Regions from separate parts of the Ornithinimicrobium ciconiae genome, predicted to be linked through region 1. Evidence: riboswitches for the same ligand, from Rfam matches in the RefSeq annotation. Region 1 holds a riboswitch; the other holds the start of a gene.

Region 1 (7,273 bases):
ATCCTGCTGCTCGGGCTGGTCGGCCGCACCTCCGGCTTCCCAGGCTTCCTGGCGATCTGCACGCTCGTCCTGACCGTGGTCGCGCTCCCGATCGGCAACTACTTCGTGCCCTCCGGCCGGGTGGGTGATGTCACCTGGACCCCCGACGCGACGATCGACAACCAGGGACCCTTCCGGCTCGGTGCCGGCACCGGGATCCTCGACCTGCGCGACGTCGACCCGCAGGACTTCCCGGACCCGATCCTGGCCAGCGTCGCCCTCGGCAACCTGACCATCCTGGTCCCGGACGACTTGACCGTCCGCATCGAGGCGGGCACCGGCGCGGGCAGCGTCGACGTCAACGACGGCCGGTCGATGGACGGGATCGGTGTTGACGAGGTGATCGTGGTCGGCGACGGACCGATCGATCTGGAGGTCGAGGCCAACGTGGGCCTCGGTCAGGTCCTGGTGGAAGGAGACGGACAGTGAGCAACAACGACGCGTTCCGCAACGATGACAGGGGGATCTGGTCGGATGACACGACCGCCCTCCAGCACGACGAGTCGGTGACAACCGACCACGGTGACCAGGCAGCCTTCGGGCACGGCGACCAGGCGACATCTGCCCACGGTGACCACACGAACTTCACCGCGGGTGAGGCGAGTGGGTCGCGGGAGCAGCCCGCCGACATACCGCCTCGTGCCCTGCCCCGCCCCTCCGGTCCGTCCTGGGGCACGGTGGCCCTCGGGCTGATCTGCCTGGTCGTCGCCGGTGGCGCCTTCTGGGTCGAGTGGGCCAGCCTCGACCTCGACTGGACCCGGTCCGGGCCCCTCACCCTGGTCGGCCTCGGGATCATCCTGGTGCTCGTCGGTCTGGCCGCCCTGCTGCGGCGCAGTGATGACGACGAGGACCTCGACAGCGGCGGCTGAGCTGCAACGTCCGGGGACGGGCGCACACACACCATCTGGGCGATGAGCCCGACCGCACGCCTCGGGCAAGGGCAGCGCGGTCCACCGAACGGCCGGTGACGACGCGGGGAACGTCGTCACCGGCCGTTGTCCGTGTCCGGGGGGCTCCAGGAGGAAGCGTGCAATCCCCCTGTACCGTCAGCACGTGCCCAGTTCCCGCTTGGACCTCAGCCTCGAAGGGTCTGTGCGGGAACGACGTGATCGCAGGGGCGGGACAGTAGTCGCCGTGGCAGCGTCCCTCGCCGGGGGCCTGCTGGCAGGAGTGCTCTCATATGTGGGAGCTTTCATGCTGTGGCACGGCCTCAGCGTCGCCATCGGTCGGGGTGACCCGACGTGGAATGACGGCGAGGGAGTCTGGCTCACGGGGTTCGGCCTGCTCTACACCGCCCTGGTGGGTTTCGGGATCTCTCAGGGCGTCCGCTTTTTCAGTCTCCGCGGCGGTCCGGGCAGCCGCCTGGTCACAGCCGTGCTGTGGATCGTCCCCACCGTTGCCCTCCATGTGCTCTTCGCGGCAAGCGTCCTGGGACCGGGCGACTGACGGCGGTCAGCCCGTGGTCAGCCCGGTGGTCAGCCCGGTGGTCAGGCGTTCACTCGGATGACCTCACGCTGGTAGGGGGCCATCACCTCGCGGCTGATGCGCAGGTCGAGCAGCAGGAACGGACGCTCCGCGACCGGGCGCTCGGTCCACTGCGCGAGGTGCTCGAGGTCCTCGAGGGTGCGGACGATCACACCCTCGGCACCGACCGCGCGGGCCAGGCCGGCGAAGTCGACCTCGTCGATGAGCATCGGCTCAGGGGCAAAGCCCTTCCGGCCATAGAGGTGGACCTCGGCGCCGTAGGCCCGGTCGTTCCAGACCACCGCCATCCCGCGGCCACCGGCCACCCGCACCGCGGTCTCGAGATCGGCCAGCGCCATCAGCCCGCCCCCGTCACCGGTGGTCAGCACCACGGTCGAGTCCGGCTTGGCCCGGGCCGCGCCGGCCACCGACGGGAAGCCCTGCCCGATGGCCTGATAGGCCGTGCCGATCATCATCATCCGGTCCGGGGCGGCGACGGGCCAGTACATATTGGCCCACGCGATGAAGTGACCCCCGTCGGACACCACGACCCGGTCCTGCGGCAACAGCTCGGCGAGACGTCGGGCCGCCGAGCGCGGGTCCAGGCGTCCGTCTGAGGCCAGCCCGGTGCCGGGGTCATAGGCACGCAGCGCCGCCAGGTCGACGCTCTCGCGCCAGGTGCTGCTCTGCGCGCCGGTCGCTTCCAGTTCGGCCAGGATCGCCCGGGCGGCCAGGGCGGCGTCGGCGTGCAGGTAGTCACCCACCTGGGGGTGGGTCGCGGTGTTGGACAGGTCGACCTGGATGACCCGCGCGGCCGGGTCGAACAGCTCCCCGAAGCGCATCGTGAACTGGTTGAGCGAGGCGCCGAAGACGACCGCGACATCTGCCTGGTGGATCAGCTCCATAGCTCCCTCGGCGCCGAAGCCGCCGGCGACCCCCAGGTCGAACTGCTGCTCGGGGAAGATGCCGCGGGCCAGGGCCGTGCTCGCGGTGACCGCACCGGTGGCGGCGGCGAGCGCCCCCAGGTCCTGACCGGCTCCGGCCAGCCACGCCCCGCGCCCGGCGAGGAGCACCGGGCGTTGAGCGCCCGCGAGCGCGCGGGCGATCTCGGCCACCTTGCCCGTCGCCAGCTCACCGGTGGGCGCGACCGGCGGGGGCACCATCGGGTCCGGCGCCGCCGGGATGTCCCCGACGTCAAGGCCGGCCACGTCATACGGGATGGCCAGGACGGCGGGCAGGGAGTAGGACAGTGCGTGCTCGATCGCGAGCATGGCGGTGGCCGCCGAGTCGGTGCGTCCGACGGTGAAGGTGCGCACCCCCACGGCGCTGGCTAGGGCCAGCTGGTCCACGTCCCACGGTCGGCGCCCCCAGCGGGGCGCCTCCCCGGTCACCAGGATGAGCGGGATGCGTGCCTGGGCCGACTCCGCGAGGGAGGTGAGGGTGTTGGTGAACCCAGCCCCGTAGGTCGTGGTGGCGGCAGCCAGCCCACCGCCGGCGCGGTAGCAGGCGTCGGCGGCCACCACCGCCCCCGCCTCGTGGCGGACCGCCGTGAAGACGGCGTCGGTCTCCCGCTCGAGCGCGTCGAGAAAGTGTGCGTTTCCGTTGCCCATCACCCCGAAGACCTGGCTGATGTGCCGGGTCAGCGTGGCGGCGACATGCGCGGAGACAGTGGCCATGAGTTTATTCCTCCTGGGGTGTGACAGCCGACTGTAGCCGCCTCTCTTCGGCCCGAAGGCCCAAACCGCATGATCCGCACTGATTCGTGGCCGTTTTGTCGCAGAACCTTCGATCTGGACACCCTGTGAGGCCTGACAACCGAATTGACCTCGGTGACGCCTTCTGATAGAACTACGTCAGGTCATGAGTCCCAACGTCAAGCCCCGGCTCGTTGGGCGGCAACCCTCCACTCGCGGTGGGGTGCCCCGGGTGATGACCCGGCGGACGTGGCACCGGAGCTGCGATCCGCAAGCGCGGGCCCGTCGACCGGTGGGCCCAGTGACGCACAAAGGAGCGCTGCTGTGACCTGTTGCCGAATGCCCAACCGCTGAGTCCGCCACCGGAGACCAGCACGCCCGACCCCGGGCCGAGTCTGCGCGACTCAGCCGGCGCCACCACGCCGCCTCACCTCGATCCACCCTTCCCTGACACGCCTCGCGCGCCCTACCCGCGCACCCTGAAACCCTTTGGAGAGCACACCATGTCCTGGTCCTTCGCCACCCGACAGATCCACGCCGGTCAGACCCCGGACACCGCCACCGGTGCCCGCGCCCTGCCGATCTACCAGACCACCTCCTTCGTCTTCGACAACGCGGACGTCGCCGCCGCCCGGTTCAACCTCGAGGACCTCGGCCCGATCTACACCCGCATCGGCAACCCGACGACCGAGGTCGTGGAGAACCGCCTCGCCGACCTCGAGGGCGGCGTGGGGGCCCTGCTGCTGGCCAGCGGCCAGTCCGCGTCCACCTTCTCGATCCTCAACGTCGCCCAGGCCGGTGACCACCTGGTCGCCTCCCCCAGCCTGTATGGCGGGACGCAGAACCTTTTCGCCCAGACCCTGCCCCGGCTGGGCATCGAGGTCACCTTCGTCGAGGACCCGACCGACCCGGAGTCCTGGCGCGCCGCATCCAACGAGCGCACCCGCGCCTTCTTCGGTGAGAGCATCGCCAACCCCAGTGGTCTCGTCCTGGACATCCGTGGGATCGCCGACGTCGCGCACGAGGTCGGCGTGCCGCTGATCATCGACAACACCATCGCCACGCCCTACCTCACCCGCCCGATCGAGCACGGCGCTGACATTGTCGTGCACTCCGCCACCAAATACCTCGGTGGCCACGGCACCGCGATCGGTGGCGTGCTGATCGACAGCGGCAACTTCGACTACGCGCAGTACCCCGACAAGTACCCCGGCTTCAACGAGCCGGACGAGGGCTATCACGGCCTGACCTTCGCCAAGGACCTCGGCGTCGGCAATGAGACCTTCGGCGGGACCAACCTGTCCTACATCCTGCGCGCCCGGGTCACCCTGCTGCGCGACATCGGCCCGGCGATTTCCCCGTTCAACGCCTTCCTGATCGCCCAGGGCGTCGAGACCCTCTCGCTGCGCGTGGAGCGCCACGTGGCCAACGCCAAGAAGGTCGCGAACTGGCTGCTGGACCAGGAGCAGGTCGTCTCGGTGAGCTATGCGGGACTGCCCGGGCACCCGTCATACGAGCTCGCGCAGCGGTATCTGCCCGACGGCGCCGGGGCGGTGCTCGCCTTTGAGATCGCCGGCGGCCTGGAGGCGGGCAAGGCCTTCGTCTCGGCCCTGGAGCTGCACTCCAATGTCGCCAACATCGGCGACGTCCGCTCACTGGTCATCCACCCGGCCTCCACCACCCACCGCCAGCTCAACGAGGGTGCCCTGGCCGCGGCCGGGGTCACGCCGGGGCTGGTGCGCCTGGCCGTGGGGCTCGAGCACATCGACGACATCATCGCCGACCTGGAGACGGGTTTCCGGGCCGCCAAGGGTCTGTGAGCTCTGAGTCCAGATGACCTCTGACACTGTCCGGTCCGGCAGCCGACGGCACACGCTCCCCGTCGGTGACCTGCTCCTGGAGTCGGGGGAGCACCTGCCCGGCGTGCGAATGGCCTACGAGACGTGGGGACGGCTCAACGAGGCCAGGGACAACGCCGTGCTGGTGCTCCACGCACTCACTGGAGACTCCCACGTGGAGGGTCCTGCCGGGCCGGACAGTCCGACGCCCGGGTGGTGGCCCGGGCTGATCGGCCCGGGGAGGGTGCTGGACACCGACCGCTACTTCGTCGTGGCACCGAATGTGCTCGGCGGGTGTCGCGGGAGCACCGGCCCCTCCTCACCTGGCCCGGACGGACGGCCCTGGGGTTCGCTCTTCCCCCAGGTCACCGTCCGGGACCAGGTCCGGGCCGAGGCGCTGCTCGCCGACCGGCTCGGCATTCACACCTTCGCGGCCGTTATCGGCGGCTCGATGGGTGGGATGCGCGCCCTGGAGTGGGCCGTCACCCTCCCCGGGCGGGTCCGTCGCTGTCTGCCGATCGCCACCTCGGCGGTCGCCTCCGCCGACCAGATCGGCTGGGCCACACCGCAACTGTTCGCGATCCAGCAGGATCCTGGTTATCACCGCGGCGACTACTACCCCGGGCCGGGGCCGCGCACAGGCCTGGAGATCGCCCGCCAGATCGCACACGCGACCTACCGCAGTTCCACGGAGCTGCAGGACCGGTTCGGCAATGAGGCACAGCAGGGCGAGCACCCTGCTGCCGGTGGCCGGTTCGCCGTGCAGTCCTATCTGGAGCACCACGGGCAGAAGCTGGCCCGTCGGTTTGACGCCAACAGCTATGTGCGGCTGACCCAGTCGATGAACAGCCACGACATCGGCCGGGACCGTGGCGGCGTCGAGGCGGCGCTGCGCCGCATCACGGCGGACCTGACGGTCGTCGTGGTGGACAGCGACCGGCTGTTCACCCCGGCCGACGGCGAGACGATCGCCCAGTCCCCAGCCTGTCGGGGACTGGTCACCGTGCAGTCCCCCTACGGGCACGACGCCTTCCTCATCGAGACCGACCAGGTCTTCGCCGCGATCAGCGACGCGCTGGCGGACCGCCCGGCGGGCACCAGCACTCCCCCGCGCGCGGCGAGCGCGGCGAGCACGGGCACGGGCACGGGCACGGGCACCCCACGGACCCGCAACGAGGACGCCCGCGGGGCAGGCGCTGGGAATGCCGGGAGCGGGATCCCCTCGCCCCACGACCACCGCGCGGAGGTCCGCCCAGCAGTGCCGTTCAGCGCCCCCGGCCTTCCTCCTGTGCTCAACGGCACTGGCCTCTGGTAGTCAGGGCGCTACGACGCCACCGGGCCGCCGTGCTCCGCGAGACTCCCTCAGCCCGGCGGGTTCGCAGCTCACGCGGGCGAGCCGGCGGAGCCCAGGTCAGGCGGCCCGGGGGCGCCCAGGTCGGTCGAGCTGGCGGCGCCCAGGACGGTCGCACCGCGGGTCCGCAGGAGGACGACTCCCAGGCCTGCCCAGGCCAGCCCGAAGGGGACGGCCAGCAGCACCTGGGACGTTTGCTCGTTGGCCAGGGGCAGCAGCAGCACGCTGAGCACCACCACCACTGACAGGCCGCGCGGCAGGACGTCGCCACGCCAGACACTCGTCGCAACGAGCAGCAGACCAAGCACCAGGAGTCCTAGCCCGGGCATGACCAGGAACGGCATGCCCGACCAGTCGCTGTCGCCAATGGTCGACACCGCCCCGGCTGCGAGGAACAGCGCCAGGCCCAGCCCAGACGCGACCATGCCGGTGAACCCGACGCGGCCTCCGCCACCGCGCCGCCGTGCCAGGAGTGCGAGCCCGACCAGGGAGGCCGCCAGCATCGTCCCCGCGATCAGGAGGAGGACGTCGGTCGTCGGCGTCGACCCTCGCATCGGTCCGGAGACCGCACACGCCTCACCCACGCAGCCCGGCGGCTGAAGGCTGTGGAGCACGGCCGCAGCTGTCCAGGACAGTCCCGCGACGACCGCGCATGCCGCGGTAACCCTTGCCAGTTGACTCATCACTCACTCCCTATGACGCGCCTGCGGTGTCACCGCCGGTCACCCGCGAGCCAGCCCACTCGTCGGATTCGATTCCAGAAGCACGTATGTCGGGTGAGCGGCCGATGTTGCGCTCCGAGGGCCAGGCACGGATCCGGCCGCGCGAGATGCACCGCGTTTTGCCGCCGAGGACATCGCCCCCCACCTGCGCGTCATACGCACGGA
Region 2 (7,273 bases), 940 kb from region 1:
GCTGCGGGCCGCGGCCGAGCTGCTCAACGGCGGCGACAGGGTCACCATCCTCGCGGGCGCGGGCGTCGAGGACGCCCACGACGAGGTGATCGCTCTCGCTGACACGCTGGGTGCCCCGATCGTCCACGCCCTGCGCGGCAAGCAGTTCATCGAGCACGACAACCCCTTCGACGTGGGCATGACCGGTCTGCTCGGTTTCGCCTCCGGCTATCGGGCGATGATGGACAGCGACGTCCTGCTGATGCTCGGCACCGACTTCCCCTACCAGCAGTTCTATCCGCCACAGGCGCGGATCGTGCAGGTGGACCTGCGGGGTGAGCAGCTGGGCCGACGGGTCCCGCTGGACCTGGGCCTGGTCGGCGACGTGGCCGACACCGTGCGCGCCCTGCACCCGATGCTGCAGCACAAGAAGAAGCGCCGTCACCTGCAGGACTCGCTCAAGCACTACCGCAAGACCCGGGAGAAGCTGGACGACCTGGCGGCCCCCAGCAAGCGGGGCCGGGCCATCCACCCGCAGTATGTCGCGCGCCTGGTGGACGAGCTCGCCGCACCTGACGCGGTCTTCATCCCCGACGTGGGGTCACCGGTCGTCTATGCCGCCCGGTATCTCACTGGTGGGGGCGGCCGCCGGATCATCGGCTCGTTCCTCCACGGGAGCATGGCCAACGCGTTGCCGCAGGCGGTCGGCGCCCAGTCGGCATACCCCGAGCGGCAGATCGTGACGCTCTCGGGAGACGGGGGCCTGACGATGCTGCTCGGAGAGCTGCTCACCCTGACCCAGAACGACCTGCCGGTCAAGGTCGTGGTGCTCAACAACTCCTCGCTGAACTTCGTCGAGCTGGAGATGAAGGCCGCCGGCTATGTCACCTATGCGACGGACCTGGAGAACCCCGACCTGGCCGCCGTGGCCACCGCCCTGGGCCTGAAGGGCATCCGGGTGGAGCGCTCCAAGGACCTGCCCGGCGCGCTGCAGGAGATCCTGGATCACGACGGCCCTGCCCTGCTCGACGTGGTCACCGAGCGGGAGGAGCTGACCATCCCGCCCGCGATCCAGGCCGAGCAGGTCAAGGGCTTCACGCTCTATGCCCTCCGCACCGTCTTCTCCGGGCGCGGTGACGAGCTGCTCGACCTGGCGCGAGCCAATCTGCGACAGCTGTTCTGAGCCGACCCGCTCACCGCCGACGCAGAGTCACCCCCGTGGGCTGGGTGAGGGTCTGGGCCACGACGCAGTAGCGCTCGGTGAGTTCCAGCAACCGGGCGACCTTGTCGTCGTCGGCGTCGGTGTCCAGGTCGAAGACCAGCTCGATGTCGCCCAGGCCGACGGGCGCGTCGCGGTCCACACCGAGGGTGCCGCGCGCGTCCCAGGTGCCGTTGGCGGTCACCGTCGCCGAGCGCAGCTCCACGCCGAGCGCGGTCGCGACCGAGGACAGCGTCACCCCGGCACAGGCGACCAGTGCCTGCAGGATGATGTCACCGGAGCAGGCCTGGGAGCCGTCGCCGCCGGCCGCTGGGTGCAGCCCGGCCACCACGTCTCCGGCCCAGGTGCCGACCGTCGCTGTCAGCCCCGCCTGGTCGACTCGGGCCGTGGCCGTGCTGGGCGTCAGGGCCGTGGCCGGATCCTCACGGTAGCCCGCCTTGATCGACTTCTGCCGGTCTCGCAGGGCGGCGGCCGCAGCGGCCACGTCGAAGTCAGTCTCCACCGTCGTCATGATGCCAGCAGCCCGGCCCGTCGCTCCAGTTCCCGCACCCGTGGGATCACCTCGGTGCCAAACCGCTCGACGTCCTCCCGCACGTGCAGGAAGCCCAGCAGCAGCAGATCAACGCCGACCTTCTTGAACTCCACGATCCGCTCGGCCACCTGGTCGGGCGTGCCGATCAGTCCGGTGCGGAAGCCGTCGTTGTACTGCACGAGGTCCTTGAACTCGCTGTCGGCCCACATGCCCTTCTTGTCCGCCGTCGCCGCACCGGCCTGCTTGACCGCGTTGCCGAAGTCGTTGACCTTGTCCACGTCGGCCTTGGCGATGATCTCCTCGACCACCTCCCGCGCCTCCGCCTCGGTGTCCCGCACGACGGCAAATCCGTTGAGCCCGAAGCGGACCCGGCGACCGTTGGCGGCCGCCTGGGCGCCCACGTCCTGGATCTGCTCGGCGGCGCCGTCCAGGGTGTTGCCGTTCATGAAGTACCAGTCGGACAGCCGCCCCGCCATCGCCCGGGCCGAGGTGGAGTTGCCCCCTTGGAAGACCTCCGGCTGGAGCTTCGGCTGCGGCCGGAAGGTCACGTCGCGGGTGCGATAGAAGTCGCCCCGGTAGGTGAAGTCGTCCTCGGTCCACAGCCCGCGCAGCACCTCGATGAACTCCTCGGCGCGGCGGTAGCGCTCCTCGTGGTCCAGCCACGGCAGGCCGAGGTCGGTGTACTCCCGCTTGAACCAGCCGGAGACGACGTTGAGCGCGAGGCGGTTGTTGTGCAGATCCTGCGCCGTGGCGGCGAGTTTGGCCAGGATGGTCGGTGGCCACTGCCCGGGGTGCACGGCGGCGATCACCTTGAGCCGCTCGGTCGCTGCGAGCAACCCGAGCGAGAACGAGACGGACTCGTGCTGGGCGTCCGCGCCATACGAGGCCAGGTAACGCACCTGGGTGAGCGCGTAGTCGAAACCGACCCGCTCGGCGGTCTGCGCCACCTCCCGGTTGTAGTCCGGGGTGTGGTTGGTCCGCTGCTCGATGGTGGAGACCACCAGGCCGCCGGAGACGTTGGGCACCCAGTAGGCGAAGGACAGGTCCTCGGGCGTGGTCAGGTCGTAGGTCGTCATCAGTCAGGCTCCTGCGGTGGTCGGGGTGGCGAGCGGGGCGTAGGCGCCGGCGTGGTGCAGCAGCGGGCGTCCGGGGACAGTCGTCGCGTGCTCGACGCGAGCGATCGTCACGAAGCTGTCGCCGGCGTCCACCAGGTCCTGGACCCGGGTGATGAGCCGGACCCGGACGTCACGCAGCCGCGGCAGACCGTGGTCGTCATAGGCCCACACGTCGTCGTCGACGAACCGCTTGCTGCGGTCCCGCGCGAAGCGCTGGGCCAGTGCCTCCTGGCCCTCCCCGAGCAGGTGCAGCGCGGCACGGCCGGTGTGGGCGAGGGTGACCAGCGAGGACGAGTTCTTGCTGATGTTGAAGGAGACGAGCGGCGGGGTGAGCGAGACCGAGATGATCGAGATCGCGGTGAAGCCGACCGGGCCGCGCTCCCCTGAGCCGGTGACGACCCAGGTGCTGGCGGCGGCCTGCCCGAACGCGGTGCGCAGGTCGAGGTGGACGTCCGGAGGGACGGTGGGGTGGGTGAGTGGTTGTGCGGACATGAGGTTCCTTCGAGCAGGGTCCGGTATGCCGGACCGCAGGTGTGTGGGGTGTGCTGGCCGGCTCGGCCCGCGGGTCAGCGAGCGGGGTTGGGCAGCGGGTGCGTCGGGCGGACGCGCAGAAAGTTCGGCGGGCAGCGCGTCAGGAGCGACAGGCGCTGACCGCCCGGCGCATCAGGTCGACGTCGCGACGCAGGTGCGGGCGGTGCACGGTCAGTGGTGGTTCGGCCGGGCCGAGCGTGGTGCGGTGGTGCACGATGCCTCCATCGATCCTGGCGTGAGCACCTGTCCGGACGTGGATGGTTGCTGCGGCGTCAACGAGCCAGATCTCTCGGCCGCTCTGGATGGGTGGACCCAGACAATCACAGGATCTTCGGCAAAGTCAAGACACAGACTGGGCGCGCCGAAGGATCCGTTTCCTCGGCGGGGTGTTCAGTGCTGGACGTCGATGACGAGGCGCTCGGGACCACTGAGTCGGAACACCCGGAAGGGCGTCTCGGTCTCCAGCCCGACATACACCTGGAGCTGCCCCTCGAAGGGCACGCCGCGCAGCACCTCGGTGACTGTCTGCAGCTCCCCTCCGTCGACGAGCAGCAGCCCGTCGTCGTAGGCCGGGTCGTCCGGCTCCGGGTAGGCCATGCCCTGGGCAGTGACCACCAGGACGGCCGGGCCGGTGAGGTCGACGGGGGTCCCGCTGCCGTCGAGGGCTGGGTCGTCGACATACTCCACCCGCCAGCCCACCTCCCCGGTCCCGGACAGGTCGAGCACCACGCGGTCGTAGCCGTCCTGCACGCCCAGGCGCACGTCATCGACCAGGAGCTGCACCCCTGCCGCCGGGTCGCGGGTGAGCAGCGTTCCGGGCGCGGCAAAGTCGGGCAACGCGCTCGTGGCATCGTCGCCGTCTGCGACACCGGCCGTGCCCTCGGTCGTGGTGGGTGCAGTGCTCCCGCCGCCGGAGGGGTCCTGCTCGGCAGTGGCGCCGGGCGGGGCGGGTGCGGGTGGGGCGGGTGCAGGTGGGGTGGCGGTGGGAGCGGTACTGTCCGCGTCGTCCAGCGTGTCGGTGTCCTCCGCGGAGTCGGTCGCCTCGGACGGTGCCGTCGGACCGATCGTGATCGACTCGTCCTGCTCGATCTGAGTGCCGCAGGCCGCGAGCGCCAGGACCGTGGCGAAGACCGCCACGGCCTCGGCTCCTCGGTGAGCGCCCGCCATACCCTCAGCGTAAACCCGGGACCGGCGGCCCACGACGTCATCGTCGCCACAGATGCGCAGGTCACTACGGTGCTGTGGAAAACCTCAGCGCCGATCGAGGGGTTTGCTTCAGATTCACCCCATGAGCAATAAGACTTTCGACCTCGATGCCCGGACCCAGATGCCCTCCCTCTACGACCCTGACGTGGCCAACGACGCCCTGGAGGCGTTCGTCGAGCCGGACGATCGCCTCGCCGGTGGCCTGGCCTTCCTCTTCTGTGACGCCGACGGGCGGCTGCTGCAGCCCGTCCTGGTGGCCGACGTGCCCGACCCGCCCAGCGAGGAGCAGCGCTGGACGGCGATACGCTGGGCGACTGCCCTCTGCGAGATGGTCAGCGACGAGCACAGCGGACCGCTCGGTCTGGTCATGGCCATGGTCCGCGAGACCGGCCCGGTCAGCGACGAGGACCGCGCCTGGCACCAGGTCGCGCTGGAGGCCTGCGCGGAGGCGGAGGTGCCACTGATCGGCATGCACCTGGTCACCCTGGACGGGGCCCTCGTGCTGCCGACCGCGAGTCGGGCAGCCTGATCTGCTGGAGCTCCTGGCCGGCTCAGGGCAGCCGGCTCAGAGCAGCTGCGAGACCGTGTGGATCAGCAACCCGACCAGGCCGCCGACGACGGTGCCGTTGATCCGGATGAACTGAAGGTCACGGCCGACGTGCAGCTCGATCCGGTCGGAGGCGTCGCGGCCGTCCCACCGCTCGATGGTGTGGCTGATCACGGTGGTCAACTCTGAGCCGTAGCGCGAGATGAGCACTGCTGCCGCGTCTGCACCCCACGCGTCCAGCCGTCCCCGCAGCACGTCGTCGGTCATCATCCGCCCGCCCAGATCCTCCAGCTCCCGTGCCAACCGGGTACGCAGCTGGCCCAGCGGGTCGGCGAGCTGCTCGAGCAGCACGATCTTGACGGCGTCCCACACCGCGACCACGCTCGGACCGACCTGTGGGTGGTCGAGGAGGCGATCCTTGAGCCGCTCGGCGTTGGCCATGGTGTCCGGGTCGTGCTGCATGTCGCGGGCCAGGTCAGCCAGGTAGGAGTCCAGGGCCTGACGGACCCGGTGCTGCGGGTCGTCGTTGACGTCCTTGGCCCAGGCGACAAGCTCCTGATAGACCCGGGAGGCGACCATGTCGTCCACCCACTTCGGCGACCAGGCGGGCGCTCGGGCGCCGATGATGCGGGTGACGTCCCCCGGGTGCGCCACCAGCCAGGAGTGGAGTTCCCGGAACCCGATGTCCATCAGTCCGCGGTGGGCGTCGTCGCGGACGACCTGCTCGAGCAGGTGACCGGCGAGGGGGCTGAGCGGCTCGCGGCGCACCCTGGGCAGCAAGGTCTGCTCGACAAACTCCTGCAGGTCCGTCCCGCCCACGCGCTCCAGGACGCGTGAGGCCAGGGGTGCGGCCTCCTGGATGACCCGTTCGGAATTGACCGGGTCGCTGAGCCACTCCCCCGCCCGCCGGGTGACCTCTGCGTCCAGATACCTCTCCCGGATGGTCTGCTCGGTCAGGAAGTTCTCGGCGACGAACTGCTCAAGGCTGCGGGCGAGCATGTCCTTGCGTCGGGGGATGATGGCTGTGTGTGGGACCGGGATCCCGAGCGGGTGCCGGAACAGCGCCGTCACCGCAAACCAGTCCGCCACCGCCCCGACCATCGCCGCCTCGGAGGCTGCGTTGACGTAGCCCCAGGCGCCGTCGCGCCCGTGGGTGAGGACGAAGACGATCGCGGCCAGCACCAGCAAGCTCGTGGCCAGCCAGCGCATCCGTCGCAGGTTGGCGCGCCGCGCCGCGTCGTCGGCACCGAACGCGAGGGAGGAACGCGCTGCGGTCGCCGTCGCCATCACGGGAGTGAACTCCTGGTAGTGCTCATCTGGTTCCTTCCGCCCCGGGCCTGCCCCGGCCGACAACTCCGGCCCTTAGGGTACGGGCGTGACATGGCCAGCGCGGCCAGCGAGCCCGAGCCATCGAGCCCGAGCCATCGAGCCCGAGCCAGGGAGACCAAGTCAGGGAGCCCGAGCCAGCGACCTGAGTCAGCGAGACCGCGTCAGGGCGACCGCGTCAGGGAGTCGGAGCCAGCAGCTCCTCGACCTCGAGCATCAAGTCGTCGCTCAGCACACCCGGTCCACCGACGAACCTGACGGTGTCCGGGTCGAGCGAAACCAGCCCGTCACGCGTTGCGCCTGGCAGGCGGGACTGGTTGGCCAGCAGCACGGGAGCCCCCTGCGAGGCGGCCAGGGACGACACCGATAGTGCGTCGGCGAACCACTCTCCCGAGGCCAGATAGGTCGTCGGTGCTCCCGACTCATAGTCCTCAAACAACTTCGCGGCCGTCTCGAACCGGGTGGAGCCACTGATCCGGCTGACCGGTGCGATCTGTCGCAGCTCGCTCTCCACATACGCCGACACGGTCCCCAGTCCTCCGACGATCGTGATGCTCGGCGGGTCGAGAGCCTCCAGTGCCTGGCGCATCACGACAGGCAGGCTCGACGACTTGGTCAGCAGCACCGGTGCCCCCTCAGCGCCGGCACGCGCCGAGGCGGTGAGCGCATCAGGCATCATCGGCACGAACGGAGGCTTGGGGATCAGCGGCTGACCAGAGGCGACGTAGACGGTGTCGAATCCTGGCTCGAAGGTGGTCGCGAGCACCGCTGCTGTGCCATAGCGGTCCTGCCCGAACACTCGTATCGGCTCGATGCCG

What was found. Region 1 has a riboswitch for S-adenosylmethionine ahead of FNH13_RS03495 (bifunctional o-acetylhomoserine/o-acetylserine sulfhydrylase). Riboswitches for the same ligand answer to the same signal wherever they lie in the genome.
Region 2: it holds a riboswitch for S-adenosylmethionine, as region 1 does, so the genes downstream of both, FNH13_RS07805 (flavin reductase family protein) here and FNH13_RS03495 (bifunctional o-acetylhomoserine/o-acetylserine sulfhydrylase) in region 1, are expected to answer to the same signal.

The regions. Positions count from the first base shown of each region.
Region 1 is NZ_CP041616.1:761,730-769,002, reverse strand. Features, by position in the region: gene FNH13_RS03515 (PspC domain-containing protein) at 1-468, shown strand, start outside; gene FNH13_RS03510 (hypothetical protein) at 465-908, shown strand; gene FNH13_RS03505 (hypothetical protein) at 1,234-1,485, shown strand; gene FNH13_RS03500 (thiamine pyrophosphate-binding protein) at 1,527-3,179, opposite strand; SAM riboswitch class IV at 3,360-3,480, shown strand; gene FNH13_RS03495 (bifunctional o-acetylhomoserine/o-acetylserine sulfhydrylase) at 3,701-5,017, shown strand; gene metX (homoserine O-acetyltransferase MetX) at 5,031-6,350, shown strand; gene FNH13_RS03485 (hypothetical protein) at 6,419-7,069, opposite strand.
Region 2 is NZ_CP041616.1:1,704,130-1,711,402, reverse strand. Features, by position in the region: gene poxB (ubiquinone-dependent pyruvate dehydrogenase) at 1-1,162, shown strand, start outside; gene FNH13_RS07815 (OsmC family protein) at 1,173-1,700, opposite strand; gene sfnG (dimethylsulfone monooxygenase SfnG) at 1,706-2,806, opposite strand; gene FNH13_RS07805 (flavin reductase family protein) at 2,810-3,337, opposite strand; SAM riboswitch class I at 3,595-3,685, opposite strand; gene FNH13_RS19750 (AMIN-like domain-containing (lipo)protein) at 3,767-4,543, opposite strand; gene FNH13_RS07795 (hypothetical protein) at 4,665-5,111, shown strand; gene FNH13_RS07790 (DUF445 domain-containing protein) at 5,148-6,416, opposite strand; gene FNH13_RS07785 (cell wall-binding repeat-containing protein) at 6,634-7,273, opposite strand, start outside.